3 regions of the Streptomyces sp. Tek67B01 genome follow, and region 3 is predicted to be linked to each of the others. Evidence: riboswitches for the same ligand, from Rfam matches in the RefSeq annotation. Region 3 holds a riboswitch; each other region holds the start of a gene.
The links. Region 3 has a riboswitch for cyclic di-AMP ahead of ACV7NM_RS08760 (M23 family metallopeptidase). Riboswitches for the same ligand answer to the same signal wherever they lie in the genome.
Positions count from the first base shown of each region.

Region 1: it holds a riboswitch for cyclic di-AMP, as region 3 does, so the genes downstream of both, ACV7NM_RS19325 (transglycosylase family protein) here and ACV7NM_RS08760 (M23 family metallopeptidase) in region 3, are expected to answer to the same signal.
Region 2: it holds a riboswitch for cyclic di-AMP, as region 3 does, so the genes downstream of both, ACV7NM_RS06205 (LysM peptidoglycan-binding domain-containing M23 family metallopeptidase) here and ACV7NM_RS08760 (M23 family metallopeptidase) in region 3, are expected to answer to the same signal.

Region 1 is NZ_JBUYUY010000001.1:4,284,105-4,294,193, reverse strand. It holds gene ACV7NM_RS19360 (ABC transporter permease) at 1-482, shown strand, start outside; gene ACV7NM_RS19355 (class I SAM-dependent methyltransferase) at 599-1,993, opposite strand; gene ACV7NM_RS19350 (NAD(P)/FAD-dependent oxidoreductase) at 2,317-3,699, opposite strand; gene ACV7NM_RS19345 (Ppx/GppA phosphatase family protein) at 4,135-5,076, opposite strand; gene ACV7NM_RS19340 (DUF501 domain-containing protein) at 5,073-5,612, opposite strand; gene ACV7NM_RS19335 (FtsB family cell division protein) at 5,670-6,158, opposite strand; gene eno (phosphopyruvate hydratase) at 6,322-7,617, opposite strand; gene ACV7NM_RS19325 (transglycosylase family protein) at 7,902-8,624, opposite strand; cyclic di-AMP (ydaO/yuaA leader) riboswitch at 8,628-8,799, opposite strand; gene ACV7NM_RS19320 (transglycosylase family protein) at 9,076-10,089, opposite strand, start outside.
Region 2 is NZ_JBUYUY010000001.1:1,333,656-1,343,744, reverse strand. It holds gene shc (squalene--hopene cyclase) at 1-2,040, shown strand, start outside; gene ACV7NM_RS06225 (phosphorylase family protein) at 2,040-2,687, shown strand; gene hpnH (adenosyl-hopene transferase HpnH) at 2,693-3,724, shown strand; gene ACV7NM_RS06215 (aspartate aminotransferase family protein) at 3,721-5,124, shown strand; gene ACV7NM_RS06210 (tyrosine-protein phosphatase) at 5,171-5,977, opposite strand; cyclic di-AMP (ydaO/yuaA leader) riboswitch at 6,338-6,510, shown strand; gene ACV7NM_RS06205 (LysM peptidoglycan-binding domain-containing M23 family metallopeptidase) at 6,515-7,495, shown strand; gene ACV7NM_RS06200 (SGNH/GDSL hydrolase family protein) at 7,659-8,444, shown strand; gene ACV7NM_RS06195 (MBL fold metallo-hydrolase) at 8,594-9,793, shown strand; gene ACV7NM_RS06190 (sensor histidine kinase) at 10,002-10,089, shown strand, end outside.
Region 3 is NZ_JBUYUY010000001.1:1,965,508-1,975,596, forward strand. It holds gene ACV7NM_RS08730 (thymidine kinase) at 1-483, opposite strand, end outside; gene ACV7NM_RS08735 (alkaline phosphatase family protein) at 545-1,747, opposite strand; gene ACV7NM_RS08740 (DUF5998 family protein) at 1,747-2,337, opposite strand; gene ACV7NM_RS08745 (bifunctional acetate--CoA ligase family protein/GNAT family N-acetyltransferase) at 2,389-5,277, opposite strand; gene ACV7NM_RS08750 (HPr family phosphocarrier protein) at 5,462-5,743, shown strand; gene ACV7NM_RS08755 (GntR family transcriptional regulator) at 6,009-6,674, opposite strand; gene ACV7NM_RS08760 (M23 family metallopeptidase) at 6,891-7,682, opposite strand; cyclic di-AMP (ydaO/yuaA leader) riboswitch at 7,695-7,853, opposite strand; gene ACV7NM_RS08765 (M16 family metallopeptidase) at 8,052-9,419, opposite strand; gene ACV7NM_RS08770 (M16 family metallopeptidase) at 9,440-10,089, opposite strand, start outside.

The DNA.
Region 1 (10,089 bases), 2.3 Mb from region 3:
TCGACGCCCTCGGCAAGAACCCGGCGATGAACATCGCCACCCAGCAGGACATGCGCAACGAGCTGGGCGGCGCCATCAACACCGCGCTGAACATCATGTACGGCCTGCTGGGCATGGCGTTGATCATCTCGGTGCTCGGCGTCGTCAACACCCTGGCCATGTCCGTCTACGAGCGGACGCAGGAGATCGGCATGCTGCGCGCCATCGGCCTGGACCGGGGCCGGGTCAAGAACATGATCCGCCTGGAAGCCATCGTGATCTCGTTGTTCGGCGCGGTCATCGGTGTCGCCCTCGGCACGTTCATCGCCTGGGCCGTCGGCCAGACCATCAAGGACGGGGTGCCGCACTACGCGCTGGTCGTCCCCTTCGACCGGATCGCGATCTTCCTGCTGCTGGCCGGTGTGGTCGGCGCCCTGGCGGCCATGTGGCCGGCCCGCAGCGCCGCGCGGCTCAACATGCTGACCGCGATCAAGACCGAGTAGCCCCGCCACCACGCACGGGAAGGGCCCCGCGACCGGAAGTCGGTCGCGGGGCCCTTCCCCCATCTCGTGCCCCGTGTCGCGGGTCCCGTGTCCCGCTTCTCGTCACGCGTACGCGTCTACGGGGCCGGCGGCGTGCCCCACTGGCGGGCCCGCAGCGGCATCCCGGAAACCCCGCCGTTCCCCGGGCGGACCGCGAGCACCTGGTTGACTCCGAGCCGGTTGTGTTCGAAGCCGAGCGCTGACGCCGCCATGTAGAGCAGCCACACCCGCGCACGGCCGGGCGAGGTCAGCCGGACGGCCTCGTGCCAGTGCCGCTCCAGCCGGGCGACCCAGGCCCGCAGGGTGAGGGCGTAGTGCTCGCGCAGCGCCTCCACGTCGCGGACCTCGAAGCCGGCCCGCTCCAGTTCGCCGACGGTGGTGCCGATCGGCGAGAGCTCCCCGTCGGGGAATACGTAGGCGTCGATGAACTCGTCGATCCGGTGGGCGTTCTCGTCGGGCTCCGGCGGGCGAGCGATCTGGTGGTTCAGCAACCGGCCGCCCGGGCCGAGCAGTTGGTGCAGGGTGTGGGCGTACTCCCGGTAGCGGGCGGCCCCGACGTGCTCGGCCATACCGATCGAGGAGATCGCGTCGTACGGACCGTCCTTCACGTCCCGGTAGTCCTGGACCCGGATCTCGACGCGGTCGGCCAAGCCCTCCTCGGCGACCCGCTTGCGGGCGTAGGCGGCCTGCTCCTGGGAGAGGGTGATGCCGACGACCTGGACCCCGTACTCGCGCGCCGCGTGCAGGGCCATGGAGCCCCAGCCGCAGCCCACGTCGAGCAGGCGCTGTCCCGGCGTCAGGTCGAGCTTGCGGCAGACCAGGTCGAGCTTGTCCCGCTGGGCGTCCTCCAGGGTGCCACCGGGGCTCCAGTACGCGCAGGAGTACACCATCGAGGGGCCCAGAACCTGCTCGTAGAACGCGTTACCGACGTCGTAGTGGTGGCTGATGGCCTGGCGGTCGCGGCCCTTGCTGTGGATGGCGCCCCCGCGGCGGACGGCCTCCTCCGGGGGCGGCGCGGGCGCCGGCCAGGGCCGGGCCAGGGCGATGAGTTCACGTACGGCGGCCCGCACCCCGGGGTCGCGCAGTTGCTCGACCGTTCCGGCGGCGCCGGAGGCGGCGGCGGGCAGGTAGGAACGCAGGGCGGAGCGCAGGGCGGCTCGTCTGGCGAGGCCTGCGGCCGCCGGGGCCGACGCGGGAGCGGCCGGGCGTTCCCAGAGCAGTCCGGCCACCCGGTCCAGCAGCTCGAACAGGTCGCCTTCGACGGTCAGGTCCCCGGAGACCCAGGCTCGGGCCAGCCCCAGCTCGCCCGGCTTCCACAGGATGCGGCGCAGCGCCCGACGGCGGTTCAGGACCAGGGTCGGTCCGGTGGACGGGCCGGCCTCGCTGCCGTCCCAGGCACGTATGCGCACGGGCACGGGGGCGCCCAGCAGGGTTTCGGTGAGAGCGGCCAGCCGCGGCGCGGCGTCGGTCATGGCAGGCACCTCCATAAGTTCCGACCGAACGGCCTACCCATTTGCGGCAACGGTTAGGCCCTGTCCCGACGATCTTCACGGAGGCGGCTCAAGGAACACCCCAGGACGACACGAGGACACGGTGCGAGGGGCCGTCGGCGTGACGGGAGGGGTGGAAGGGGCAGGAGCGCCGAGGGAGGCGGCAGCGGCGCCGAGAGGGAGCGTGAAGGGGAAGGGCACAGGGGCGCACGGGAACGCCGAAGGGGCCGCCCGCACCACGGATGGCGGGCGACCCCTTCGGGGACGTGCTGGTCGTACTCAGGCGTGACGCGGCTCGCGCCGCGTCAGGAGGCCTTCGCCTTCTGGGCCGGGGCCTGGGCGGCCGGGGCCGGCGCCGGCTTGGCGGCCTCGTAGAACTCCTCGCGCGGGGACTCCAGCGCACCGAGGGAGACGACCTCGCGCTTGAGGAACATGCCGAGGGTCCAGTCGGCGAAGACGCGGATCTTGCGGTTCCAGGTCGGCATGGCCATGCCGTGGTAGCCACGGTGCATGTACCAGGCGAGCCGGCCCTTGAGCTTGATCTTCATCTTGCCCATGACGATCATCGCGACGCCCTTGTGGAGGCCGAGACCCGCCACCGCACCCTTGTTGGAGTGCGCGTACTCGTGCTGCGGGAAGCCCCGCATGCCCGAGATGACGTTGTCGCCGAGGACCTTGGCCTGGCGCAGCGCGTGCTGGGCGTTCGGCGGGCACCAGGCGTTCTCGACGCCGGCCTTGCGGGCGGCGACGTCCGGGACCTGGGCGTTGTCGCCCGCGGCCCAGATGTAGTCGGTGCCGGTGACCTGGAGGGTCGGGGCGGCGTCGACGTGGCCGCGCGGGCCCAGCGGGAGGCCGTAGCGGGCCAGGACCGGGTTCGGCTTGACGCCGGCGGTCCAGACGATGGTGTTGGAGTCGACCTCGAGGCCGTTCTTCAGCACCACGTGGCCGTCCACGCAGGAGTCCATGGAGGTGTTGAGGTAGATCTCGATGCCGCGGGACTCGAGGTGCTCCTTGCCCCAGGTGCCGAGCTTGGGCCCGACCTCGGGGAGGATCTTGTCGGCCGCGTCGACCAGGATGAAGCGCATGTCCTCGCGCTTGATGCTGGAGTAGTACTTGGCCGCGTCGCGGGCCATGTCCTCGACCTCGCCGATGGTCTCCGCGCCGGCGAAGCCGCCGCCGACGAAGACGAAGGTGAGGGCCTTGCGGCGGACGTTCTCGTCCGTCGTGGACTCGGCCTTGTCGAGCTGCTCGAGTACGTGGTTGCGCAGGCCGATGCCCTCTTCGACGCCCTTCATGCCGATGCCCTGTTCGGCGAGGCCGGGGATCGGGAAGGTGCGGGAGACGGCGCCGAGCGCGATCACCAGGTAGTCGAAGGGCAGCTCGTACGCCTCGCCGACCAGCGGCGTGACGACGGCGACCTTGCGGTCCTGGTCGATGCTGGTGACCCGGCCGGTGAGAACCTCTGCCTTGGGCAGCACGCGTCGCAGCGGGACGACGACGTGCCGAGGCGAGATGCTGCCTGCGGCCACTTCGGGGAGGAAGGGCTGGTAGGTCATGTACGAGCGCGGGTCGACAACCGTGACGGTCGCCTCGCCGTAGCGCATCTTCTTCATGATGCGCTTGGCTGCGTACAGGCCTACGTACCCACCTCCTACAACGAGGATCCTGGGACGCTCCGTGGTGCTCATGGAACGAGTATCCAGCACCCCCAGGGGTGACGCTCGTGAGCCCCTTCACAAGGTGCTCGGCACCCTCTGCTACACTGCGCCGCCCACGTGACCCAGGTCATGGCGCCGAACGGGAACCACCGTGTAACGGGAGTCGTTGTTCACCCGTCCTGAACTGGCCTCCTGGGCCGAAAACGGAGTAGACCACCGGGTTCGTGGATACCTACCGGGCCGCCCCGCACGCCTCCGACAATCGCACGAACGCTCGCATAAAAAGGGCCCGCAGGGGCCCGGAGCGCCCCGCAGGACCCCCCGCTTCACCCTGCGGGCCTTTTTTCCTTGTGAAGAACTTCACGAAGCTCGTGCATTCGAAGGTTCTTCCGGCTCTCGAACAGGCGCCCACAAGGTCCCGTCCACGCCCGCTCCAGGCCCGAACGACCCGCGAACCAGGCCCACTCAGGCCACGGACCAGGCGATGCCGTCGAGGATGTCGTGCTCCGAGACGACGACCTCCGAGGCGCCGACGCGTTCCATGACCGCGAGCAGGACGAGGGCGCCCGCTCCGATCACGTCGACCCGGCCCGGGTGCATCACCGGGACGGCCGCGCGCTCGGCGTGGGTGGAGGTCAGCATCCGCTCGGCGATCTCACGGACCTCCTCGTAGGGGATCCGGGAGTGGTGGATGGCCGGCGAGTCGTACTCCGGCAGGCCGAGCGCGATGGCGGCGATGGTGGTCACCGAGCCCGCGAGGCCGACCAGGGTGCGGGCGCGCCCCAGCGGGACCGTCTCGGCGGCCAGGTCCAGCGCGGCCTCGACGTCGGCCCGTATGGCGGCGATCTGCGCCTCGGTCGGCGGATCGCTCACGACCCCGTCCACCACCAGGTGGCGCTCGGTCATCCGGACGCATCCCACGTCCACGGAGCGCGCCGCCTCGACGTGCTCCGAGCCGACCACGAACTCGGTGGAACCGCCGCCGATGTCCACGACCAGGAACGGCCGCTCCAGGTCGGCGCGGCCCGTGAGCTCCTTGGTCGCACCGGTGAAGGAGAACTCGGCCTCCTGGTCCCCGGTGATCACCTCGGGCTCCACACCCACGATGTCCAGGACGCCCTGGACGAACTCCTCGCGGTTCTCGGCGTCCCGCGAGGCCGAGGTGGCCACGAAACGCACCCGCTCGGCGCCCAGCTCCTTGATCACCGCCGCGTACTCGCGGCAGGCCGCGAACGTGCGCTCCAGCGCCTCCGGGGCCAGCCGGCCCGTCTTGTCGACGCCCTGGCCGAGCCGGACGATGATCATCCGGCGGTCCAGCTCCACGAAGTCACCCGTGGCCGGGTCGCAGTCGGCGACCAGCAGGCGGATGGAGTTCGTACCGCAGTCGATGCCCGCCACCCGGGTCACCGCGACGACTCCTTCTCCCCCGAGCACGGCGTGACGCAGGGCCCCTTGGCCCACCACTCGGGCAGCATCGCCAACGCCTCGTCGCCGAAGGGGTTCACCCCGGGCCCCGCCGCCAGCGAGTGGCCGACCAGGACGTGCAGGCACTTGACCCGGTCCGGCATGCCGCCGGCGCTCGGGAAGCCCTGGAGCACCTCGATGGCGTCGCGGCGGGTGATGTAGTCCTCGTGCGCGGCCCGGTAGGCGGCGGCCAACTCCGGGTCCTCGGCGAGCCGGGCCTGCATCTCCTTCATGACGCCGTTGGCCTCCAACGTGCCGATCGCACCGGCGGCGCGCGGGCAGGTCAGGTAGTACAGCGTCGGGAAGGGGGTGCCGTCGGGGAGCCGGGGCGCGGTCTCCACGACGTCCGGCTGCCCGCAGGGGCAACGGTGGGCGATGGCGCGCAGGCCGCGCGGCGGGCGGCCGAGCTGCTGCTCGAACGCCTCGATGTCCGCGGCGGTCGGCTCGGTGCGGTCGGTCTGGGGCGGGGGCGTCTGCATGCCTGGGGTACGTCTCTTCGTTTCGTGTGGTTGGTCTGGGTCGGTCGTCGGTCTGGGTCAGTCGCCGGGCCGGTCGGCCTTGTCGACGCCGTCCCAGACGTTCGAGTACCAGGGCCGGTCGGAACCGGCCTGCCCGGTGCGGCGGTGCTCGGCGGCCTCGGCCCCGGGGTCGTTCATGATGTAGCCGATCTCGCCCGGGCGCAGGAAGTGCAGGTGCTTGCGCGCCTGCTGCTCGGCGTAGGCCGGGTCCTGCCAGCGTGCCTTCTCGTCGCGCAGTTGTTCCAGGCGCTTGCGCGCGCCGTCGGCGGCCCGCTGCTGGTCCGCGATCTCCGAGCGCTGGGACACGTACTGGCGCATCGGATACGCCAGGGCGACGACCAGCGTACAGAGGACGAGGACGAGCAGCGCCGCCCGGCCGGTGAGCCGACTGCGGCGGACCTGGCGGCGCGACTGCGAGCGGTAGACGTGCGCGGCGGTCCGCTCACCGAGCTGCTTGAGCCTGGTCGCCGTCGAGAAGGTGGAGAACCGATCCCGGTTCCCGGCCATGGCCCCGCCTCCCCTTAGCACGCGCTACGCAATACGTCCCCGCACACGGTACGGGACCGAGTGCGGGGACGTACGGAGGCCGGCGCCGCGAGGCGGTTATTGGCCCGTGCCGCGCTTACCGCTCCGCGGAGCGCTGTGCCTATGGGTCCGCGGAGCGCTGTGCCTACTGGTCCGCAGGGCGGAACCGCGGGAACGCGGAGCGACCCGCGTACACGGCGGCGTCGTCAAGGATCTCCTCGATGCGCAGCAGCTGGTTGTACTTGGCGACGCGGTCCGAGCGGGCCGGGGCGCCGGTCTTGATCTGGCCGCAGTTCACGGCGACGGCGAGGTCGGCGATGGTGACGTCCTCGGTCTCGCCGGAGCGGTGCGACATCATGCACTTGAAGCCGTTGCGCTGGGCCATCTCGACGGCGTCCAGGGTCTCGGTCAGCGAACCGATCTGGTTGACCTTGACGAGCAGGGCGTTCGCGGAGCCCTCCTCGATGCCGCGGGCCAGACGCTCGGGGTTGGTGACGAAGAGGTCGTCGCCGACGATCTGGACCTTGGCGCCCAGGCGGTCGGTGATGGTCTTCCAGCCGGCCCAGTCGTCCTCGAACAGCGGGTCCTCGATGGAGACCAGCGGGTACGCCTCGACGAGCTCGGCGTAGTAGTCGGTCATCTCGGCGGCCGAGCGGGACTGGCCCTCGAACTCGTACTTGCCGTCCTTGTAGAACTCGGACGCGGCGACGTCGAGCGCGAGCGCGATGTCCTTGCCCGGGGTGTAACCGGCCTGCTTGATGGCCTCGAGGATGAGGTCGAGCGCGGCGCGGTTGGACTCCAGGTTCGGGGCGAAGCCGCCCTCGTCGCCCAAGCCGGTGGAGAGGCCCTTGGTGTGCAGGACCTTCTTGAGGGTGTGGTAGACCTCCGCGCCCCAGCGCAGCGCCTCGGAGAAGGACTCCGCGCCGATCGGGGCGATCATGAACTCCTGGATGTCGACGTTGGAGTCGGCGTGCGACCCACCGTTGAGGATGTTCATCATCGGAACGGGCAGCAGGTGCGCGTTCGGGCCGCCGAGGTAGCGGAAGAGCGGCAGGTCCGAGGCCTCGGACGCGGCGTGCGCCACGGCGAGGGAGACGCCGAGGATGGCGTTGGCGCCGAGGGAGGCCTTGTTGTCGGTGGCGTCCAGGTCGAACATGGCCTGGTCGATCAGCCGCTGCTCGGTGGCGTCGTAGCCGACGAGCTCCGGGCCGATCTGCTCGATGACGGCGAGGACGGCCTTCTCGACACCCTTGCCCATGTAACGGTTGGGGTCACCGTCACGGAGCTCGATGGCCTCGAACGCTCCGGTGGAGGCGCCGGACGGGACTGCAGCACGGCCGGTGCTGCCATCGTCGAGGCCCACCTCGACCTCGACCGTGGGGTTGCCTCGGGAGTCCAGGATTTCCCGGGCTACGACGACGTCGATGGACGGCACGAGCATCTCCTTCTGGGATGTGACGCTGGGTGTGCGATGGCAGGGGCCGATGGGACGGCCCTGCCGACTAGAGCCTAACCGGCTCCGGGCACGGGACCGGCCGACCGCCCGGGTCCTGGGACGAAAAAGCGGCCGTACGCCTGCTTTCCCGGACAAAGGGAGTGCCCTTCGACCGCCGTACGGCCGCGACCCGGTGGCGCCGCCCGCCTTCCGGCCGCGGACGCACCACCGCCCGGCGCGTGGAGGGGTACGCGCCGGGCGGTGGTCGGACTCGGGGGTTACCCGATGGTTCAGCTGAGCTTCAGCTTCTGGCCCGGGAAGATCAGGTCGGCGTCGGGGACGATGTCCTTGTTCAGCTCGAAGAGCTTCTCCCAGCCGCCCTTGACGCCGTTCACCTGGGCGATGGTGCCCAGCGTGTCGCCCTCCTTGACCTCGTACGAACCGTTGCCCGTCTTGGGGGCCTCGGTCTTCGGGGAGGTCTTGGGGACGGCCTCGGTGGAGCGCTCGGAGCGGGTGACCGGGGCCTCGGCGCGCTTGGTCGCCGTCTTCGGCGCCGGGGCGGCTTCCTTCGTCTTGGTCTCCGCCTTCGGGGCGGGCTTGGCGGCCGGGGCCGAGCCGCCACCGCTGTACGAGGAGTTCGACAGGCCCACGCCACAGGACGGCCACGCGCCCTTGCCCTGGCTCTTGAGGACCTTCTCGGCGACGGCTATCTGCTGGGACTTGGAGGCCTGGTTCGCCTGGGAGGCGTACGCCTTGCCGCCGTAGGCGGCCCAGGTGGAGGACGAGAACTGCAGGCCGCCGTAGTAACCGTTGCCGGTGTTGATGGCCCAGTTGCCGCCGGACTCGCACGCCGCGACGTGGTCCCACTCGGAGGCGGACGCGGCGCTCGCGGAGCCGGCGGCCATGAGGGGCGCGGCGACGGCGACGCCGGCGACACCGGCGAGCGTGACGATGCGGGTGGTCCGCTCGATGGCCGTGGCGCGGCGGTGCTTGCCCTTGCCGGAAAGCAGCATGGAGTTTCTCCTCACCGACGCCTGCGAGGTGAGCTGTCGGGTTCGGGCGAGTGAGTTGCCCGGCCGCGCGACCAGCGCGCGGCTTAACCCCTAGCCGGTTGTGTGACCGTCTCTCAACGGCCTTTCCCGGCACCTACCTTGGTTCCCCCGCTCCTGCCTTCGGCGCTTGACGCGACGACTGTTCTCTCCGTCCGCCGGCAGGATTCGGCGATGCGGTCGAAGAGGCTCGCGGTGACGAGCGATTCAGAAGGTAGACAGGTCTCTCCCCGATGTTCAACGAGGGACATCGGGGAGAAATCGACCTGCTTGCGTTCCGCTTAGGGGCGTTTTCGCAGGTGAGGGCGGGGTTTGCGGGAGCTTCGGTACGAGACACGCCAGTTGACCGGAAGAGACGCATGTCTCACTTGCGGATAACGGGCATTCAGCTCTTTACGGCTGCCCGAAGTGCCCGTTATTTCTTGGTTAGATCCAGATTCTGACCGGGCTTGATGAGGTCGGCGTCGTTGCCGATGACCTGCTCGTTGGCCTGGTAGAGCGCGTTCCAGCCCCCCTTGAGCCCCTGGGCGTTCGCGATGGCGGTCAGGCTGTCGCCCGCCTTCACCGTGTACGTGGGCTCCGACGCCACGTCAGGCGTCGCGGGCGTCTCGACCGCCGCCGGACCGCGGTGCTTGCCGCCGCCCTCCGTCGCGGAGTCCGTGGTGGGCGCGTTCGAAGGCGCGGACGGCGTCCCGGTGGTCGGCGCGGCCGGCGTCGTGGGCGTCCCGGACGGGGACGGCGTGGCCGGGGTCGTGGGGGCGCCGGGGGTGGTCGGCGTCGTCGGCGTGGCCGGGGTCGTCGGCGACGTCGGGGTCACCGGGGCGGTGGTGGCCGGGTCGCCGGGCTGTGTCGGCGTCGTCGGCAGGTCCGGGTCGGGCATGACGGGCAGTCCGCTGTTGGGCGCGAGCGGCGCGATGGGCAGCGTGAACGGCGCCGTGGCGGACGGGCTCGGGGCACCGGGGGTCGGGGTGGGCGCGCCGAAGTCTGTGGCGGGGTCGCCCGGGTCGGCGTCCGGAACGGCGGCGTCGGGGCGGGAGGGGCTGGGGGCGACCTTCCGGGGGGTGCCCAGCGCGCCCGGGTCCACGTCGGCGGCGGGGCCGTCTTTGACCAGCCCGGACGACGCGGCGCACAGCGGCCAGGCCTGGGGGCCCTGCGAGGCCAGGACCCGCTCGCCGACGGCTATCTGCTGCGACCGGCTGGCGAGGTCGGGGCGCTTCGCGTACTCCAGGCCGCCCGCGTTGTTCCACTGCTCCTGGGTGAACTGGAGTCCGCCGTAGGCCCCGCTGCCGAAGTCGGCGCTCCAGGTACCGCCGCTCTCGCACTCGGCGACGCTGTCCCACGTGGACGTGTCGGCGGCCGAGGCGTTGGTGGCCGCGAGCAGCGGGAGCGCCAACGCGGAGCCCGTGACTCCGGCGGTGACGACAAGGGC
Region 2 (10,089 bases), 630 kb from region 3:
CGCGAGCCGGCCGCCACACCGGCCGCGGTGCCCGGGGTCCGGGACGCCACCGAGCGTGCCACCCGCCACCTGCTCGACCGGCAGGACCCGGACGGCTGGTGGAAGGGCGACCTGGAGACCAACGTCACCATGGACGCCGAGGACCTGCTGCTGCGGCAGTTCCTCGGAATCCGGGACGAGGCCACCACACAGGCCGCGGCCTTATTCGTCCGCGGGCAGCAACGCGAGGACGGCACCTGGGCCACCTTCCACGGCGGACCGCCCGAACTGTCCGCCACCATCGAGGCGTACGTGGCGCTGCGGCTCGCCGGGGACCCGCCCGACGCCCCCCACATGGCGCGCGCCTCGGCCTGGGTCCGAGCCCGCGGGGGGATCGCCGCCGCCCGGGTCTTCACCCGGATCTGGCTGGCCCTCTTCGGCTGGTGGAAGTGGGACCGCCTGCCCGAACTCCCGCCCGAACTGGTCTTCCTGCCACCGTGGGTGCCCCTCAACATCTACGACTTCGGTTGCTGGGCACGCCAGACCATCGTCCCGCTCACCGTCGTCTCCGCCCTGCGCCCGGTCCGACCCGCGCCGTTCGCGCTGGACGAGCTGCACACAGACGCGCGAAACCCCGACCCGGTGAAGCCGGCGGCCCCGTTGCTCAGTTGGGACGGCGCCTTCCAGCGCATGGACAGGGCCTTGCACGTCTACCGGCGCTTCGCCCCGCGCCGCCTGCGCAGGGCCGCCATGAACACCGCCGCCCGCTGGATCATCGAACGCCAGGAGAACGACGGCTGTTGGGGCGGTATCCAGCCGCCCGCCGTCTACTCCGTCATCGCCCTGCACCTGCTCGGCTACGACCTCGGGCACCCCGTGATGCGGGCCGGTCTGGAATCCCTCGACCGCTTCGCCGTCTGGCGCGAGGACGGTTCCCGCATGATCGAGGCCTGCCAGTCGCCGGTCTGGGACACCTGCCTCGCCGCCATCGCCCTGGCCGACGCGGGCGTCCCGGCCGATCATCCGGCCCTGCTCAAGGCCGCCGACTGGATGCTGGGGGAGGAGATCACGCGCAGCGGCGACTGGGCCGTGCGAAGGCCCGGACTCGCCCCCGGAGGCTGGGCGTTCGAGTTCCACAACGACACCTACCCCGACATCGACGACACCGCGGAGGTGGTGCTGGCCCTGCGCCGGATCGCCCACCCCGAACCTGCCAAGGTCGAGGCCGCCATCGCCCGCGGGGTCTCCTGGAACCTCGGCATGCAGTCGAAGAACGGCGCCTGGGGCGCCTTCGACGCGGACAACACCAGCCCCTTTCCCAACCGGCTGCCCTTCTGTGACTTCGGTGAGGTCATCGACCCGCCCTCCGCCGACGTCACCGCCCACGTCGTCGAGATGCTCGCCGTCGAGGGCAAGGCGGGCGACCCCCGTACCCGGCGCGGCATCGACTGGCTGCTCGCCGAACAGGAGCCCGACGGCGCCTGGTTCGGCCGCTGGGGCACCAACTACGTCTACGGCACGGGCTCGGTGGTCCCGGCCCTCACCGCCGCGGGCCTGTCCACCGGCCACCCCGCGATCCGGCGGGCCGTCGCCTGGCTGGAGTCCGTACAGAACGAGGACGGGGGGTGGGGGGAGGACCAGCGGTCCTACAAGGATCCCGGCTGGGCGGGGAAGGGCGCCTCCACCGCCTCCCAGACCGCGTGGGCCCTCATGGCCCTGCTGTCGGCGGGCGAACGCGAGGGCAAGGCCGTGGAACGCGGCATCGCCCACCTCGTGCGCACCCAGCGCGAGGACGGCTCCTGGGACGAGCCGTACTTCACCGGGACCGGCTTCCCCTGGGACTTCTCCATCAACTACCACCTGTACCGGCAGGTGTTCCCGCTGACCGCGCTGGGCCGCTACCTGTACGGGGAACCGTTCGGCCAGGGCGGCCGGTTCACGGCGCGGCCCGCCGGGGAGACCACGTCCAAGCGCGCCCCGGAGGCCCCGGCGGGTCCCGTGCCCCGGCCCATGGCGGACCCGGTGCGCGAGGCGACGGCGATCTTGGCCGAGGAGGCCTGATGGGCGATCGGGCCGACCCGTCCCGCGTTCCGCTGCTGATCGCCTGCGCCCTGCGCATCGAACGGCTGGCCCTGCGCAGCGGCCCAGACCGCGGCTCGCCGCGCGAGTACGCCGTCCTGCGCACCGGCATGGGCCCGCGCGCCGCCGAGCGAGCCGTCACCCGGGCGCTCGCCCCGCCCGGCATGAGCGGGGCCGCGGTCCTCGCCACCGGCTTCTGCGCCGGCCTCGCCCCCGACATGAACCCCGGTGACCTGGTCGTCGCCGAGGAGGCCCGGGACCCCCGCGGCACCGTCGCCTGCGACGGCGCCCCCCTGCTCGCCGAGGCATTGGCCCGAGTCGTCCCCGGCCGGACCGTGCACACCGGCGCACTGACCGGATCGGACCATGTCGTACGTGGCCAGGAGCGTGCCCATCTGCGCGCCACCGGCGCGATCGCCGTCGACATGGAATCCGCGGCCACCCTGTGGACCGCCACCCGGGGCGCGAGCCGTCCGGTTGCGGCCGTCCGGGTGATCGTGGACGCTCCGGAGCATGAGCTCGTCCGAATCGGCACGGTTCGGGGAGGAATATCGGCCTTCCGCGTATTGCGTGCAGTATTGCCCGCGTTTTATGACTGGCACCGTTCTTTGCTGCTCCCCAGGAGGTGAGCCAGATGGCCATGCCGTTGCGACAGTCCATCAGGGTCGGGACGTATCTTCTCGAACAGAAGCTCCGCAAGCGTGAGAAGTTCCCGCTGATCGTCGAGCTGGAGCCGCTCTACGCCTGCAATCTGGCCTGCGAGGGCTGTGGCAAGATCCAGCACCCGGCGGGGGTGCTCAAGCAGCGCATGCCGGTCGCCCAAGCCGTCGGCGCCGTGTTGGAATCCGGGGCCCCCATGGTGTCCATCGCGGGTGGCGAACCCCTGATGCACCCCCAGATCGACGAGATCGTGCGGCAGTTGGTCGCCCGCAGGAAGTACGTATTCCTCTGCACCAACGCGATGCTGCTCCGCAAGAAGCTGGAGAAGTTCACCCCCTCCCCGTACTTCGCCTTCGCGGTGCACATCGACGGGCTGCGCGAGCGGCACGACGAGTCCGTGGCCAAGGAAGGCGTCTTCGACGAGGCGGTGGCCGCCATCAAGGAAGCCAAGAGTCGCGGCTTCCGGGTCACCACGAACTCCACCTTCTTCAACACCGACACCCCGCAGACGATCATCGAGGTGCTGAACTACCTCAACGACGACCTCAAGGTCGACGAAATGATGATCTCGCCCGCCTACGCCTACGAAAAGGCCCCCGACCAGGAACACTTCCTGGGCGTCGAGCAGACCAGGGAACTCTTCAAGAAGGCATTCGCCGGCGGCAACCGGCGGCGCTGGCGGCTCAACCACTCCCCGCTCTTCCTGGACTTCCTGGAAGGCAAGGCCGATTTCCCCTGCACCGCCTGGGCCATTCCGAATTACTCCCTCTTCGGTTGGCAGCGCCCCTGCTACCTGATGAGCGACGGATACGTCCCCACGTACCGGGAACTGGTCGACGACACCGACTGGAGCAAGTACGGGCGCGGAAAGGACCCGCGCTGCGCGAACTGCATGGCGCACTGCGGGTACGAACCGACCGCCGTCCTCGCCACGATGGGCTCCCTCAAGGAGTCCCTGCGCGCGGCCAGGGAGACGATCGGCGGCAATCGCGGCACGTCGGCATGACGCCCGCGACGGGAGGGGGCAAGGGCTTCGACCTCGGGGCCCTGCTGGCCGAACGCGGCGCCGAGCGGTACGAACTGCACGCCCGGCACCTCAACCACCAGCTGCCCCGGATGCTGCACACCATCGGTTTCGACAAGGTCTACGAGAGGGCGGAAGGCGCCCACTTCTGGGACGCCGAGGGCAACGACTACCTCGACATGCTCGCCGGCTTCGGCGTGATGGGTCTCGGCCGGCACCACCCGGTCGTCCGCCAGGCCCTGCACGACGTCCTCGACGCCCAGCTCGCCGACCTGACCCGCTTCGACTGCCAGCCCCTGCCCGGGCTGCTGGCCGAGAAGCTGCTCTCCCACAGCCCCCACCTGGACCGAGTCTTCTTCGGCAACAGCGGCACGGAAGCGGTGGAAACGGCCCTCAAGTTCGCCCGGTACGCCACGGGACGCCCCAGGGTCCTCTACTGCGACCACGCCTTCCACGGCCTGACCACCGGCTCCCTCTCGGTCAACGGCGAGGGTGGCTTCCGCGACGGCTTCGCGCCGCTGCTGCCCGACACCCGGATCCCGCTCGGCGACCTGGCCGCGCTGGAGCGGGAGCTGAAACGCGGCGACGTGGCGGCGTTCGTCGTGGAGCCCATCCAGGGCAAGGGCGTCCTCGCGCCGCCGCCCGGCTTCCTGCTCGCGGCGCAGGACCTGCTGCGCCGCCACAAGGCGCTGCTGATCGCCGACGAGGTGCAGACCGGCCTCGGACGTACCGGTGACTTCTACGCGTACCAGAACGAACCGGGGTTGGAACCCGACCTGGTGTGCGTGGCGAAGGCGCTGTCCGGCGGTTACGTACCGGTCGGGGCGACCCTCGGCAAGGACTGGATCTTCAAGAAGGTCTATTCCTCCATGGACCGGGTGTTGGTGCACTCCGCGAGCTTCGGCTCCAACGCGCAGGCGATGGCGGCCGGACTCGCGGTGCTCACCGTCATGGAGGACGAGGGGATCGTGGCCCGCGCCCGGGCGACCGGCGACCTGCTGCGCGGGCGGCTCGCGGCCCTGGTGGACGAGTACGAGCTGCTGTACGAGGTGCGCGGCCGGGGGCTGATGATCGGCATCGAGTTCGGCCGGCCGTCCTCCCTCGGGCTGCGCAGCCGTTGGACGATGCTCCAGGCGGCCCGCAAGGGGCTCTTCGCGCAGATGGTCGTGGTGCCGCTGCTGCAGAAGCACCGGATCCTCACGCAGGTCTCCGGAGACCACCTGGAGGTCATCAAGCTGATCCCGCCGCTGATCATCGACGAGGGGGACGTGGACCGGTTCGTCTGCGCCTTCCGCGAGGTCATGGACGAGGCGCACGGTGGGGGCGCCTTGATGTGGGACTTCGGCAGGACGCTGGTGAAGCAGGCCGTCGGCAACCGTTGACGCGCCGCCCCGGGGCCGTGGGCCTCTGGCCCCGGGGCCGTGTGGTTCAGTCGAGCAGCCGGTCCCTGAGCCGGCCGAGGGTGGCGGGCGTGAGCCCGAGTCCCTCGGCCAGGTAGGGCTCGACCCCGCCCCATGTCCCGTCGATCGTCTCGAAGGCCGTGGTCAGGAACTCGGCGCGGGCGTCGAAGAGCGGAGCCAGCAGCTCCATCACCTCGGGGGAGCGGGCGTCGGGCGAGTCGTCGCGGCGCCGCACCCGGTAGCGGTTGTGCGGCGCGTTCGATTCCAGGTAGTCCGCCACGATCGCCTCGCGCTCGACCCCCAGGGCGAGCAGTGTGACGGCGATCGACAGTCCCGCCCGGTCCTTGCCGGCCGCGCAGTGCATCAGGGCCGGGACGCTGTCCTGGGCGAGCGCGTGCACGACCCGGCCGTGTTCGGCCGTCCGGTCCCTGATGATCCCCCGGTAGGAGTTCCTCATGCGGGTGGCGGCCCTTCCCTCGCCCAGGAGGCCGCGGAGCTGCCCCAGGTCGCCGTCGCGGACCATTTTCCAGAACTCCCGGCCGTCGGCCGGGTCCGTCAGTGGAATGTTCACGTTCCGGACGCCGGGCAGGTCGACGTCCGGCCCTTCCATCGCGTGGTCCGCCCCGTTGCGGAAGTCGAAAACGGTGTGGAGACCGAGCGAGGTCAGGAATTCCACGTCGGTTTCGGTGGCATGTGCCAGATGTCCGCTTCGGAAGAGGAGTCCTGACCTGACCCTCCGTCCGTCGGTGGTGGGCAGTCCCCCCACGTCACGGAAATTGCGCACTCCGGACAGTTCGGGCTCCGTGGGCGGGTCGGCGGCTATCTGCTGGGTCACGGGCCAGGTCCTCCGCATCGTCGTGGGCCGTCACGGCCGGGGTGGTGGGCGCCCATCGTCGGGCCGCCGTCGCACTGTCCGAATTGAGCCGGTTGGGAACAACTTGCCATGTTCGGGGGCGAGATCACGCCGGACCCCGTGAGCCAGATCATACGGTGACCGAGCGTGCCTGATCGCAAAACCCGAATTCCCTTGTCGTGAGGGTCGTTGAGGGGCCGGAATGGACGGAGGGTGACGGGAATTCAGCGGGCCCTTCAAATCTGCTATTGCGTCAGGGAATTCATGGCTTGTTGTGCACGGCCCCGCTGGATTACCTTCGCGATCGATCCGGGTGGACCGCCGAATCCTGCCGCCGCCCGGGAACCGCACCCGACTATTCACGCGCGCGGCAGGAGCGGGGGAACCAGGTAAGCCGCTGTTCCGGATCTTCCCGCCGGAACGGCTCGGGGTGAAGTCGTGCGTCGCTGGCGCGTACGGCCGGACATCTCCAGTCCGAACCCGACAGCTCACCTCGCAGGCGACGGAGAGGAATTCGTCATGCCCGCACACGGCAAGCACCGCCGCCCGAAGTCCCGTGCCATGTCCCGCGGACTGGCCGCCGCCGGTACCGGCGGCGCGGCCTTGGCCCTGCCGCTGATGGGCGCCGCCGGCGCCCACGCCGCCCCCGCCGCCGCCCTGCCCGTCCAGGCCCCGCAGCTCCCCGCGTCCTACCCGACGGTGACCGCCGCGGCCCCGGCCGCCGCCCCCGGCGTCTACACCGTCGTGCCCGGCGACTACCTGTCGAAGATCGCCGCGGACCGCCACCTGTCCGGCGGCTGGGAGCGGCTGTACGCCGACAACCGCGAAGCCGTCGGCGCGGACCCCTCCCTCATCCACCCGGGCCTCAAGCTGACCCTCGGCGGCCACGGTGACCAGGACGGGCACCGGGACGGCGCCTCCGCGAAGGCGGCCCCGCGCGGCACCGGCTCGGCTTCGGCTCCGACCTCCTCCCACCGCTCCTCCGGCACGGCTGAGGCGCCCTCCGAGTCCGGCTCCGGCAGTGGCTCCGCCGACGCGCCGCCGGCCGCCCCGTCCGCGCAGGGCTCCGGCTCCTCCACCGGTGCCGTCACGGCGTCCGGATTCGTCGCCCCGGTCGACGGCGGCACCTCCACCCCGTACAAGCTCGCGGGCAGCATGTGGTCCTCCGGTTACCACACGGGCGTCGACTTCATCGCGAGCACCGGCACCACCGTCAAGGCGGTCGGCGCCGGCACCGTCGTCACCGCCGGCTGGGGCGGGGCGTACGGCAACGAGGTCGTGATCCGGCACGCCGACGGCAAGTACTCCCAGTACGGCCACCTCTCGCAGTTGTCCGTCTCGGTCGGCCAGAGCGTCACCGCCGGCCAGCGCATCGGGCTCTCCGGCGCCACCGGCAACGTCACCGGCCCGCACCTCCACTTCGAGATCCGCACCGGCCCCTCGTACGGCTCGGACATCGACCCGCTGGCGTACCTGCGCTCCAAGGGCGTCAACGTCTGACGTCGCCGCGGCGTGAGCGTGTGAACGCGTGAGGCCGGGACCCCGAGGGGGTTCCGGCCTCACGCGTTTCTTATTCCTCATGTGCATCGTGGCATAGATCACGGTCCGTCAAACCCTGCTTACGTTGGCGTAGGTCGCCCGTGGGGGTGAAGTATGTCGTGCTGTGGCAGCGACGAAGACGACACTCAAGACCATCGGCTCGTACGCGGCGATCGGGGACAGCTTCACCGAGGGCGTAGGGGACCCGGGACCCGGGGATTCGTACCTCGGCTGGGCGGACCGGCTGGCCGTACTCCTGGCCGATCAGCGGGAAGAACACGATTTCCGGTACGCGAACCTGGCCGTTCGGGGGAAGGTCCTCGACCAGATCGTGGCCGAGCAGGTCCCGAGGGCGAAGGCCCTGGCGCCCGACCTCGTCACCTTCTGCGCGGGGGGCAACGACATCATCCGTCCGGGAACCGACCCGGACGACGTGGCGGAGCGGTTCGAGGCGGCCGTCGCCGACCTCGCCGGCTCCGTCGGCCGGGTCATGATCACGACCGGGTTCGACACCCGGGGCGTGCCGGTCCTCAAGCACCTGCGGGGGAAGGTGGCGACGTACAGCGCGCACGTGCGCGCCATCGCCGACCGGTACGACTGCCCGGTGCTCGACCTCTGGTCCCTCAAGTCCGTTCAGGACAGGCGGGCGTGGGACACCGACCGGCTGCACCTCTCGCCCGAGGGACACACCCGGGTCGCGCTGCGCGCCGCCCAGGTGCTCGGTCTGGACGTACCCGCCGACCCCGACCAGCCGTGGCCGCCGGAGCGGCCGCGCGGGTCGGTGGACGTCACGCGGGACAACGTCCAGTGGGCGCGCGAACACCTGGTGCCCTGGATCGGGCGGCGGCTGCGCGGCGAGTCCTCCGGGGACCACGTCGAGGCGAAGCGGCCGGACCTGCTGCCGCTGTAGGGAGTACGCGACGTGGGCGGGGCGGGGGCCGGCGGGACGGGAGGGCGCGACACGCCGGGGGCGGCAAGCGGAATCCTCGGGGCCCGGTGTGCGTTGGGATGGTCGTAGACACGTACGACCGTCCTGCCCCCATCCTCACAGGAGGCGCCTTGTCCGGCTCCCGTCCCCTGCGTCCCCGGCTGCGTGCCCTGAGGCCCGAAGCCTTCGGCGCGGACCCGTCCGGCGCGCGGCTGGAGCGCATCCTGCGCTCGCCCAACTTCGCCGACGGGGTCTTCCAAAACCCGGTGGGGGCCCGGACCAGGCCTTCCGGCTCCATGGCCGAGTTCGCCAAGATCTACTTCCACAAGGAGCAGCGCCTGCGGCGCAACCCCGGCGCGCCGATCCCCGTGTACCCGACGACGTTGGCCGAGCTGGCCAAGCCGCCGGCGAGCGGGTTGCGGTTGACCTGGATGGGGCACTCCAGCGTCCTCGCCGAGATCGACGGCCGCCGGGTGCTGTTCGACCCGGTGTGGGGCGAGCGGTGTTCCCCCTTCCCCTTCGCCGGGCCGAAGCGGCTGCACCCGGTGCCGGTACCGCTGGCCTCGCTGGGCGAGGTCGACGTCGTGGTGATCTCGCACGACCATTACGACCACCTCGACCTGCCGACCATCAAGGCGCTGGCCGGTACGGACACGGTCTTCGCCGTGCCGCTCGGCGTCGGCGCGCACCTGGAGCGCTGGGGAGTCCCGGCGGACCGGCTGCGCGAGCTGGACTGGAACGAGAGCACCAAGATCGCCGGTCTCTCCCTCACCGCCACACCCGCGCGGCACTTCTGCGGGCGCGGCCTGCGCAACCAGCAGTTCACCCTGTGGGCGTCCTGGGTCGTCGCGGGCGACGCGCACCGGATCTACCACAGCGGTGACACGGGTTACTTCCCGGGCTTCGAGGAGATCGGCGCAGCACACGGCCCGTTCGACGCCACGATGATCCAGATCGGGGCGTACTCCGAGTACTGGCCCGACATCCACATGACCCCCGAGGAAGGCATGCGCGCCCACCTCGACCTCCAGGGCGGAACGCCGAGCGGCACCATGCTGCCGATCCACTGGGGCACCTTCAATCTGGCGCCGCACCCGTGGGACGAGCCCGGCGAGGGCACCTTCGCGGCGGCGGAGACGGCCGGTGCGGCGATCGCCCTGCCCGTACCGGGCCAGCCCTTCGAGCCGGGGGCCGCCGACGCGCCGGCCGAGCCGTGGTGGCGTCCCTTCGTCGCGAACGGCACGCCCGTACCGGCCGGCCACCCGCGGTCGGTGGCGGCCGAGCGGGCGCCGGTGGTCACCCGGGAGGAACCGGAGGCAGTGGGCTCGTAGCGGCGCGGCGCGGGGCGGAAGACGGCTCCGCGTGGGCCGGCGGATTCGGGCTGTCGTACGAGCGCTCCTTCCCAGGCGGTAAGCACCCTGGTGAAGTTGCCCAACTCGCCGTCCCGGGCGGGAGCGTGCGGTCTAGCGTGGGTATCCGGTGATCACCACCGGGCTCCGGCGACGCCGGGGGCCCGGGCCCCACGTACCGAGGACCCCGATGTCCGGATACCGCGCCGCCCGCCACGCTCCGTCGAGACATGCCGTGACCGGCCCCGGTCGGCAGTTACGCCCCCAACTGGTGCGGG
Region 3 (10,089 bases):
GCCGTCTATCGTGCGGGCGTTGTGGGTGGCGCGGGCCCCGCACCAGCACAGGGCCTCCACCTGGAGCTGCTCGATCCGGTCCGCCAGTTCGATCAGGCGCTGCGAGCCCGGGAACAGCTTGGTGCGGAAGTCGGTGGTGATCCCGAAGGCGAACACGTCAAGGCCGAGGTCGTCCACGACGCGGGCCAACTGGTCGATCTGGTCGGGCGCGAGGAACTGGGCCTCGTCCACGATCACGTAGTCGGCCTTGCCGCCCTTGGACAACTGCGAGACCAGGTACGCGTACAGGTCCATGCCCTCCGGCGCCTCGACGGCCTCGGTCACCAGGCCCAGCCGCGACGACAGCTTTCCCTCGCCCGCCCGGTCGTCCCGCGTGAAGATCATGCCCTGAAGCCCGCGCGCGTCGCGATTGTGGGCGATCTGGAGCGCCAGCGTGCTCTTTCCGCAGTCCATCGTTCCGGAGAAGAACACCAGCTCGGGCATGGGAAGTACGGGGCCTTTCGGGTCGTGGTCGGGGCGGGGCGAGAGACGGGGCGGGGCAGGGTCAGCTGCGGACTTCGAGGAGGGGCACCAACTGCTCCGCCGCCGTCATCGAGCCGTGCATGCCGGCGAGCGCGGACTCGTTCGGCTCGTTGCGGCTCGCGGTGATCGCGACATCGGCGTGGGCCGCGGCGATGACGTCGCCGATCCGGCCGCGCACGCGCTCGTCGCACTCCCCCGACGGGCCGAACCAGCCCAGTTCCAGCGCCTCTTCGCGGCTCGCGACCCAGAAACGGTCACCGAGCACCTCGCGCCATACGGTCAGTACGTCGGCCTCCGCGCCCGGCACCGCGTACACGTGCCGCGCCCGGCCCTCGCCGCCGAGCAGGGCCACGCCGGCGCCCAGTTCCCAGTCGTCGTCGAAGTCGATCCGGGAGTCTTCGTCGAAGGGGACGTCGACCATGCCGTGGTCGGAGGTCACGTACAGCGCGGTACGCGGCGGCAGTTGCTCGGCGAGGCGCTGCACCAGCCGGTCGACGTACATCAGTTGGCCGCGCCAGGCGTCGGAGTCCACGCCGTGCCGGTGGCCGGCGCCGTCGAGTTCGCTGTAGTACGTGTACACGAGCGAGCGCTCACCGGCGGCGAGCTGGATCGCCGCGAGGTCCATCCGCTCCTCGCCGGTCATCCGGCCGTGGAAGGTGCCGCCACTGAGGGCGATCTTCGTCAGGGGAGTGGACTGGAAAGCGGGCGCGGACACCTGCGCCGTGTGCACCCCGGCCGCGTCGGCGAGCTGGAAGACGGTCGGGTACGGCTGCCAGGCCTTGGGCCGGGTCCAGGGCTGCCAGCGGAGCTGGTTCATCAGCTCGCCGGACGCCGGGTTGCGTACGGCGTAGCCGGGCAGGCCGTGCCGGGACGGCGGCAGGCCGGTGCCGACGGAGGCGAGCGAGGTGGCGGTGGTCGCCGGGAACCCGGCGGTGATCGGCAGACCCGTGCCGCCGCGCGAGCCGGCGAGGAGGGAGGCCAGGTACGGGGCCTCCTGCGGGTGGATCTTGATCTGCTCCCAACCCATGCCGTCGACCAGGAACACGCAGTTCCGGTCGGCCGGGGTCAGCTCGGCGATCCCGGCGGTGAGGCCGGGGACGCCCTGTCCGGCCGCGAGGGTCGGAAGGAGGTCGGCGAGGGAGCCGGTGCCGTACTGCGGTACCGGGGCGCCGGCCAGGTCCAGCAGCTCCGGCTCGTCCCAGTTCGGCGGGGCGGAGTAGGACATCAGCGGGCGGCCGTGGCCGCGGTCGCCTCGGACAGCGCCTGGGCGAAGACCAGCGTCTGGCGGACCGTCTCCGGGCCGTCGCCCGCCTCGCTGACGCGCAGGCTGAGGTCGTCGGCGGTGGAGTTGCCGGTGTAGCCGTGATCGGAGTCGCAGTTCGGGTCGCCGCAGGCGGCGGGCTCCAGGTCGATGCGCGAGACGGCGCCCCAGCCGATGGTCAGCACGACCTCGCGGGGCAGGGTGCCGGGGGTGTAGGACTCCGGGTTCGCGACGACTCGGCTGAGCACCACCGAGGAGATGCTGCTGAGCTTGACCGATTCGGTGGAGGTGGTCGCGTACGGGGACGGGGACCCGGCGTCGGCCGCTTGCTCGTCGGTGTGGCTCACGATGAAGCGGTTGTGGGTGAGCACGAGGACCGTGACGTGCCGGCGCACCTCGTTGGAATCGAAGGTCGTCTCCTGGTGCACCAGGTACGACGAGATCGACTCGCCGCCCACCGCGGCCTCCACGGCCTCGGCCACGAGGGTCGGGTAGTAGCCGCTGCGCTCGATCGCCGCGCGCAGCCCCTGGGTCGTCGTACCGGATTTCGCCATGAGGTCCATCCTAAGGCCCGTCCGGGGGACCTGGACCGCGCCAGGGCCGCCCTAGTAGCTGGGCAGCGTGCGCGGTCCGAGGTCGGTGCGGGCGGGCGGACGGGTCACGCGGATGGTGGCGCTCAGTACCGAGAGGCCCTCGGTGGCGACGACGACGGGCTCCAGGGAGACGCCGACCACCTCGGGGTGGTCGTCGACCAGCCGGGACACGCGCAGCAGGAGCTCTTCGAGGGCCGGGGTGTCGACGGGGTCGCTGCCGCGCCAGCCGAAGAGGAGGGGCGCGGCGCGGATGGATCGAATGAGGCCGAAGACGTCACGGTCGGTGGCCGGAACGAGACGGTGGGCGGTGTCGCCGAGGAGTTCGGAGGGGACTCCGGCGAGCCCGAAGGAGAGGACGGCCCCGGCGGCGGGGTCGATGACGGACCGCACGACGGTGTCGACGCCCCGGGGCACCATCGCCTGGACGACGGGGAGCAGTTCCTGCGGCTTGCCGAGCAGTTCGGTGAGTTCCTCGTAGGTGCGCCGCAGCTCGGCCTCGGTGGTGAGGTCGAGGCGTACGCCGCCGAGGTCCGCGCGGTGGCGCAGGTGCGGGGCGGTGGTCTTGAGCGCGACGGGGTAGCCCAGGACGCGGGCCGCCCGGGCGGCGGCGTCGGCGCTGGGCGCGGGGAGGGTGGTGGGGACAACGATGCCGTAGCGGGCGAGGAGGGCACGCGCGTCGGCCTCGGCGAGGGTGAGGACGGTGTCGTGCGCGGCGCCCGTGAGGAGCTCGGCCAGCTGGGCGGCGGCGCCCCCCTCGTCGATGTCCTCGAACTCGGGAACCTGGCCGGCGTCCGCGTTGGCCTGGCGCCACTGGGCGTAGCGCACCGCCTCGGCGATGGCCTTGACCGCCCGCTCCGCGGCCGGGTAGGCGGGAATCCGGCCTTGGCCCGCGGCGGCGCCGGGGGCCGAGGTGCTGTCCTCCCCCTCCCCGCTCCCCGCCGACACCCGGGGCCGCGCGCCCGCGAACGCCGGGGGTGCGGCTTCGGGCGCCGCCGGGGCGTCGGGCGAAGAGGCCGAAGGGGCCCGAGGGGTCGAAGGGGTCACGGGGGTCGAAGGGGTCGGTGCGTGCGGGCGCGAGGTCGTGGAGAGGGCGTCGGCGAGCGCGCCCAGCTCCACGTGCACCACCGCCACCGGCTTGCCGGGCCACTCGGCCACCGCCTCGCGCAGCGCACCGGCCAGGTCGTCGGCCAGCTCCTGCTCCCGCACCCACGGGATCGCCGTCACCACCACCGCGTCGCTGTCCGGCGAGGCCAGCGCCCCGGCCAGCGCCGCCCGGAAGTCCTCCGGCGAGGCCGCCGTCGTCAGGTCCAGGGGCGCCAGCGGCCGCAGCCCCTCGGTCAGGCAGGCGTCGTACGTGAGCACCCCCAGCGACTCGGAGTTGCCGAGGATCGCGACCCTGGGCCCGGCCGGCAGCGGCTGTCCCGCCAGGAGGAGGCCGACGTCGACCAGCTCCGTGACCGTGTCGACCCGGATGACGCCCGCCTGCCCGAGCAGCGCCGAGACCGTGGCGTCGGGCAGCCGGGTCCCCGGTACGACGTGTCCGGCCGGGGTGTGGCGCCCGCCGCGGGCCACGACCACCGGCTTGACGGCGGCCGTCCGCCGGGCGAGGCGGGTGAACTTGCGCGGATTGCCGAGGGTTTCGAGGTACATCAGCGCCACGTCGGTGGCTTCGTCGTCGTACCAGTACTGGAGGATGTCGTTGCCCGAGACGTCCGCGCGGTTGCCCGCGGACACGAAGGACGACAGCCCCGCGCCCCGGCGCAGCAGACCCGACAGCAGGGCGATGCCGATCGCGCCGGACTGGGTGAACAGGCCGATCCGGCCCCGCTCGGTGGTAGGGGACGGGGCGAGGGAGGCGTTGAGTTCGACATCGGGCGCGGTGTTGATCACCCCGAACGCGTTGGGTCCGATCAGCCGCATCCCGTACGACCGCACCTGCCGCAGCAGGTCGCGCTGGCGTTCTTGTCCCGCCGGGCCGCTCTCCCCGTACCCGGCGGACAGCACCACCAGTCCCTGCACGCCGTGATCGCCGCACGAGGCGACCACGTCAGGTACGCGCCGCGCCGGGACGGCGATCACCGCGAGGTCGACGGGGGCGCCGATGTCGGCGAGCGAGCGGTACGCGCGTACGCCCTCCAGCAGGTCGGCGTCGACCGCCTCGTTCACGGCGTAGAGATGACCGTGGAAGCCGGTGTCGCGCAGGTTGCGCAGCACCGCCGCCCCGACGCCCGCGCCGGACCGGCTGACGCCGATCACCGCCACCGAGCCGGGCGCCAGCAGCCGCTGCACGGAGCGGGCTTCGGCGCGCTGTTCGCGGGCACGCTGCACGGCGAGCGACTCGGCGGTGGGTTCCAGGTCGAGGGTGAGGTGGACGGAGCCGTCTTCGAAGCTGCGCTTCTGCTGGTAGCCGGCATCGGTGAACACCTTGATCATCTTGGTGTTGGCGGGCAGCACCTCGGCCGCGAACCGCCGGATGCCGCGCTCGCGCGCCACCGCGCCGATGTGTTCGAGGAGCGCGGAGGCCACGCCGCGGCCCTGGTGGGCGTCCTGCACCAGGAAGGCCACCTCGGCCTCGTCCGCGGGGGTGGAGGCGGGCCGTCCGTCGGGGCCGATCCGGTCGTAGCGGACGGTGCCGATGAACTCCCCGCCGATGGTCGCGGCGAGACCGACCCGGTCCACGTAGTCGTGGTGCGTGAAGCGGCGCACGTCGCGGTCGGAGAGCCGGGGGTACGGCGCGAAGAAGCGGTAGTACTTCGACTCGTCCGAGACCTGTTCGTAGAAGCTGACCAGCCGTCCGGCGTCGTCGGTGGTGATGGGCCGGATGCGGGCGGTGCCGCCGTCGCGCAGGACGACGTCCGCCTCCCAGTGGGCCGGGTACGAGAGGTCCGACTCGGTGGTCATGGGCACACCCTAAGGGGCGCATCCCCTCGGTGGCGCGTGCGCGGCGCATGAGGCAGATCAGGGCGGACGAGTGCAAGCTGGGGAAGGTCGAACGGCAGTGGGCCGGGGCTGAGGATCGGTCCGAGCATTCCGGGTGTCGTGAGAGAATGGTCTAGACAACCGTAAGAACCTGAAGGGCATCACCATGGCAGAGCGCCGCGTCAACGTCGGCTGGGCCGAGGGCCTGCACGCTCGTCCCGCCTCGATCTTCGTCCGGGCGACGACCGCTTCCGGCGTCCCGGTGACCATCGCGAAGGCCGGCGGCGACCCCGTCAACGCCGCTTCCATGCTGGCGGTTCTGGGCCTCGGTGCCCAGGGTGGCGAGGAGATCGTCCTCGCGTCCGAGGCCGAGGGCGCCGAGGCCGCGCTGGACCGCCTCGCGAAGCTCGTCGCCGAAGGCCTTGAGGAGCTCCCGGAGACGGTCTGAGCCCCCCGACCCTTCGGGTCGTCCGTTCGCGGCGAAGCCGCGGCGCCCGGTTCGCGGGGGCCGCGGCTTCGCCGCTTTTCCGCCCCACATTCCCACCCGTATCCCCGCTGCATTCTGCCGCATTCCCGCACGCCTTTCGGACACGGGAGATTATCCGGGCCCGCCGTCCGGCCCCGTCAACCGGCTCGACGCATTCGACCGGTGCGCACTTGGAAGGTGGACCCATGGCGGCCGAATATCCCTCCCCTTTTGTATACGGCTCGTGTTAATGCCGGCCGCTCGCCGTGTGAACGGCAGGTTGCGAAGTCCTCACCCTCAGCCGGTGTGAACCGGCCGCCCGGTCCGCGTGCAGCCCGGTGAGCGCCCGGGCGCGCTCGGCGTCACCCCGCGCCACCGCGTCGACGATCGCGCCGTGCTCGGCCCAGGAATCCACCGGCCGGGCCGGGGCCCGCACCACGTACATCCAGGCGATCTTGTGCCGGGTCTGGGTCAAGACGGAGATCAGCCCGGGGCTGGCGGAGGCCTGTACGAGCGTCTCGTGGAACCAGCCGCCCAGGGCGCGAAGATCCTCCCCCCGCCCGCTCCTGGCCCGCTCCTGGCCCAGCCTGACCAGACCTCGCAACACTTTGAGGTGGCCCTCGGTGCGCCGGCGGGCGGCCTTGGCGGCGGCGAGCGGCTCAAGGAGCGCCCGTAGTTCCAGCAGGTCCGCCGCCTCCTGGTCGGTGGGCTCGGCGACGCAGGCCCCCGCGTGCCGGCGGGTGGTGACGAACCCCTCCGCCTCCAGGGTGCGCAGCGCCTCGCGGACGGGGACGCGCGAGACCCCGTACCGGCGGGCGAGGACCTCCTCGGTCAGTCTGCCGCCCCGTTCGAAGACTCCGGAGACGATGTCGTCACGAATTGCTGTGCATACCGCGTTCGCAGGAATACGCAAGGCCGGACTCCGCTCTCATTCCGACTGCCGACCCTCAACCGTGAACGGCTGACCGCCGGCGTTACAGCCACGACCGTACTGCGACTCTATTGCAACACGCGACGAATTCCGAGAACGGCCGGAAATACTAAACATCGCCGGCGGGACGCGGGGCCCGGCAGCACACGCGGAAGGCCCCGGCTCGGTGAGCCGGGGCCTTCGACCGAAGCGGTGCCGTCAGACGTTGACGCCGTGCGAGCGCAGGTACGCCACCGGGTCGATGTCCGTGCCGTACGTGGCGCCGGTGCGGGCCTCGAAGTGCAGGTGCGGGCCGCTGGCGTTGCCCGTGGAGCCCGAGATGCCGATCTGCAGGCCCGCGGTGACCTGGTCGCCGACGGAGACGCTCAGCGAGAGCAGGTGCCCGTACTGGGTGTAGGTGCCGTCGTTGTGCCGGATGACGACGTTGTTGCCGTACGCGCCACCCCAGCCCGCCTCGACGACGGTGCCCGCGCCCACGGCGTGGACGGTGGTGCCCTCGGCGGCATGGAAGTCGATGCCCGTGTGGCTGCCGGAGGACCACATGCCGCCGCCGGCCTTGTACTGCGTGCTGACGTACGAGCCGTCGATCGGGGCGACGAAGGTGTTGAGGCGCTTGCGCTCCTCTTCGCGGGCCGCGCGCTCGGCGGCGTCGCGCTCGGTCTTCGCCTTGGCCTCCGCGAGCCGCTTGGCCTCGGCGGCCCGCGTCTTGGCATCGGCCTCGGCCTGCGCCTTGGCGGCGGTGACCTCGGCGGCGCGCTGCTGGGACTCGGCCTGGTACTCGATCTCGCTGTGGAGCTCGTCGGCGACGACCACGGCGCCCAGGCCGGTGTCCTCCATCGAGGGGGCGGCGGCCTTGTCCGCGGCGAACGCGGGGACGGCCAACGTGCCGACGACACCCGTGGTGGCGAGGGCGGCTATGCCGGCGTAACCGGCGGTCTTGCGGCTCAGACGACTGGAACCACGGTGCTTACCGGCGGCACGACTGCCCATGAAGGGTTTGATCCTTTCCTTCCCTCTCGCCTACCGGGTTAGCTGACGGGTTCGGAGCAGGAAGGTCTCCTACGGGCCCCTCTTGCGAGGTGGTCCGATTCACCCCAGGGACACAAGTGGGTCCCCGGCTCCCCAGGCTCGCGCCTGACGGGGACTCGGCGATCGCTGTCCGGTGCCGCGGGTGCGGCGGGCACAACTGACGGACAGCACGGCCGACGCTAGGCGGATCATCAGTCAATCTCCAAACAGACGCGCGTTTTTGTTACCTACGCCACAGCACATACGAACAACCACACCACCAAACAGGCAAAAGGGACTCCGGCGGACAAGCCGCCGGAGTCCCTCAAGCCAAGTCGCGTGTCATGCGCGTCAGTTGGCGACGACGGTGACCTCACCGATCCCGAGGGCCCGTACGGGCTCCGCGATCTGCGCCGCGTCGCCCACCAGGACCGTGACCAGCCGGTCCACGGGGAACGCCGCGACGACCGCCGAGGTCGCCTCCACCGTGCCGGTCGCGGCGAGCTGCGCGTACAAGCGCGCCTGGTAGTCGTCCGGGAGCTCCTGCTCCACCTGGTCCGCGAGGGTGGCCGCCACCGAGGCCGCCGTCTCGAACTTCAGCGGGGCAACACCCACCAAGTTCTGTACGGCTACGTCCCGTTCGGGGTCGGTCAGGCCGCCCTGCGCGAGGGTGCGCAGCACCGTCCAGAGGTCGTCCAGCGCCGGGCCGGTGTTGGGCGTGTCCACCGATCCGCTGATGGCCAGCATCGAGGCGCCATTGCCGTCGGCGGTGGAACGCAGCACCTGGCCGAAGGCGCGCACCCCGTAGGTGTACCCCTTCTCCTCGCGCAGCACCTTGTCCAGGCGGGAGGTGAGGGTGCCGCCCAGGCAGTACGTGCCGAGCACCTGGGCCGCCCAGACGCGGTCGTGCCGGTCCGGACCGATGCGGCCGATCAGCAACTGCGTCTGGACCGCGCCGGGCCGATCCACGATGATCACTCGCCCGGTGTCGTCGGCGGTCACCGGGGGCACGGGCAGCGCCTCGGAGCTGCCGCCCGTCCAACCGCCCAGGGTGTCGGCGAGGACCGCGTCGAGGTCGATCCCCGTCAGGTCGCCGACGACCACCGCGGTGGCCGTGGAGGGGCGTACATGGGCCTCGTAGAAGGCGCGTACGGCCGCGGAGTCGATCCGGGAGACCGTCTCCTCGGTGCCCTGGCGGGGTCGGGACATCCGGAGGGTGGCCGGGAAGAGCTCCTTGGAGAGCTCCTTCGCGGCGCGGCGCTGCGGGTTGGCCAACTCGTGCGGGATCTCGTCGAGCCGGTTGCGCACCAGCCGGTCGACCTCGCCGTCCGCGAAGGCGGGGGCGCGCAGCGCCTCGGCCACCAGACCGAGGGCCTTCGCCAGGCGGGAGGCCGGGACCTCCAGGGAGACCCGGATGCCCGGGTGGTCGGCGTGCGCGTCGAGCGTGGCGCCACAGCGCTCCAGCTCGGCGGCGAACTCCTCGGCGGAGTGCTTGTCGGTGCCCTCCGACAGGGCGCGGGCCATGATGGTGGCCACGCCGTCCAGGCCCTCGGGCTCCGCGTCCAGCGGCGCGGCGAGGTTGATCTCGACGGCGATCACCTGCCGGCCAGGGCGGTGGCAGCGCAGCAGGGTCAGCCCGTTGGGCAGCGCGCCGCGCTCGGGGGCCGGGAAGGCCCAGGGCTTGGCCTCGCCGGCCTGCGGCTGCGGGTGGAGGGTCATCGTGACGGCTGCGGTGTCGCTCACTGCTCCGCCCCTTCGTTCTCGGTGTCGTCGGTCTCGTCGGTCTCGTCGGACGCACCGGACTCCGCGTTGAGCGGCTCGTACACGAGCACCGCGCGGTTGTCGGGGCGCAGCCGGGCCGCGGCGACGGCCTGGACTTCCTCGGCGGTGACGTCGAGGACGCGCTGGACCGCGGTCAGGGCGAGCTGCGGGTCGCCGAACAGGACCGCGAAGCGGCACAGTTCGTCGGCGCGGCCGGCCACAGTGCTCAGCCGGTCCAGCCACTCGCGCTCCAGCTGCGCCTGGGCGCGCTCCATCTCCTCGGCCGTCGGGCCCTCGGCGGCGAACCGCGCGAGTTCCTCGTCCACGGCCGCCTCGATGGCGGGCACCTCGACCCCGCTGGAGGTCTTCACGTCCAGCCAGCCCAGGGAGGGAGCGCCCGCGAGGCGCAGCAGACCGAAGCCGGCCGCGACGGCGCTCTGGTCCCGGCGGACCAGTCGGTTGTGGAGGCGGGAGGACTCTCCGCCGCCCAGGACGGTCAACGCCACGTCGGCGGCGTCGCACTCGCGGGTGCCGTCGTGCGGCAGCCGGTACGCGGCCATCAGCGCGCGGGCCGGGACCTCCTCGACGATCTCCTGACGGAGCTGACCGCCCATGACCTCGGGCAGCG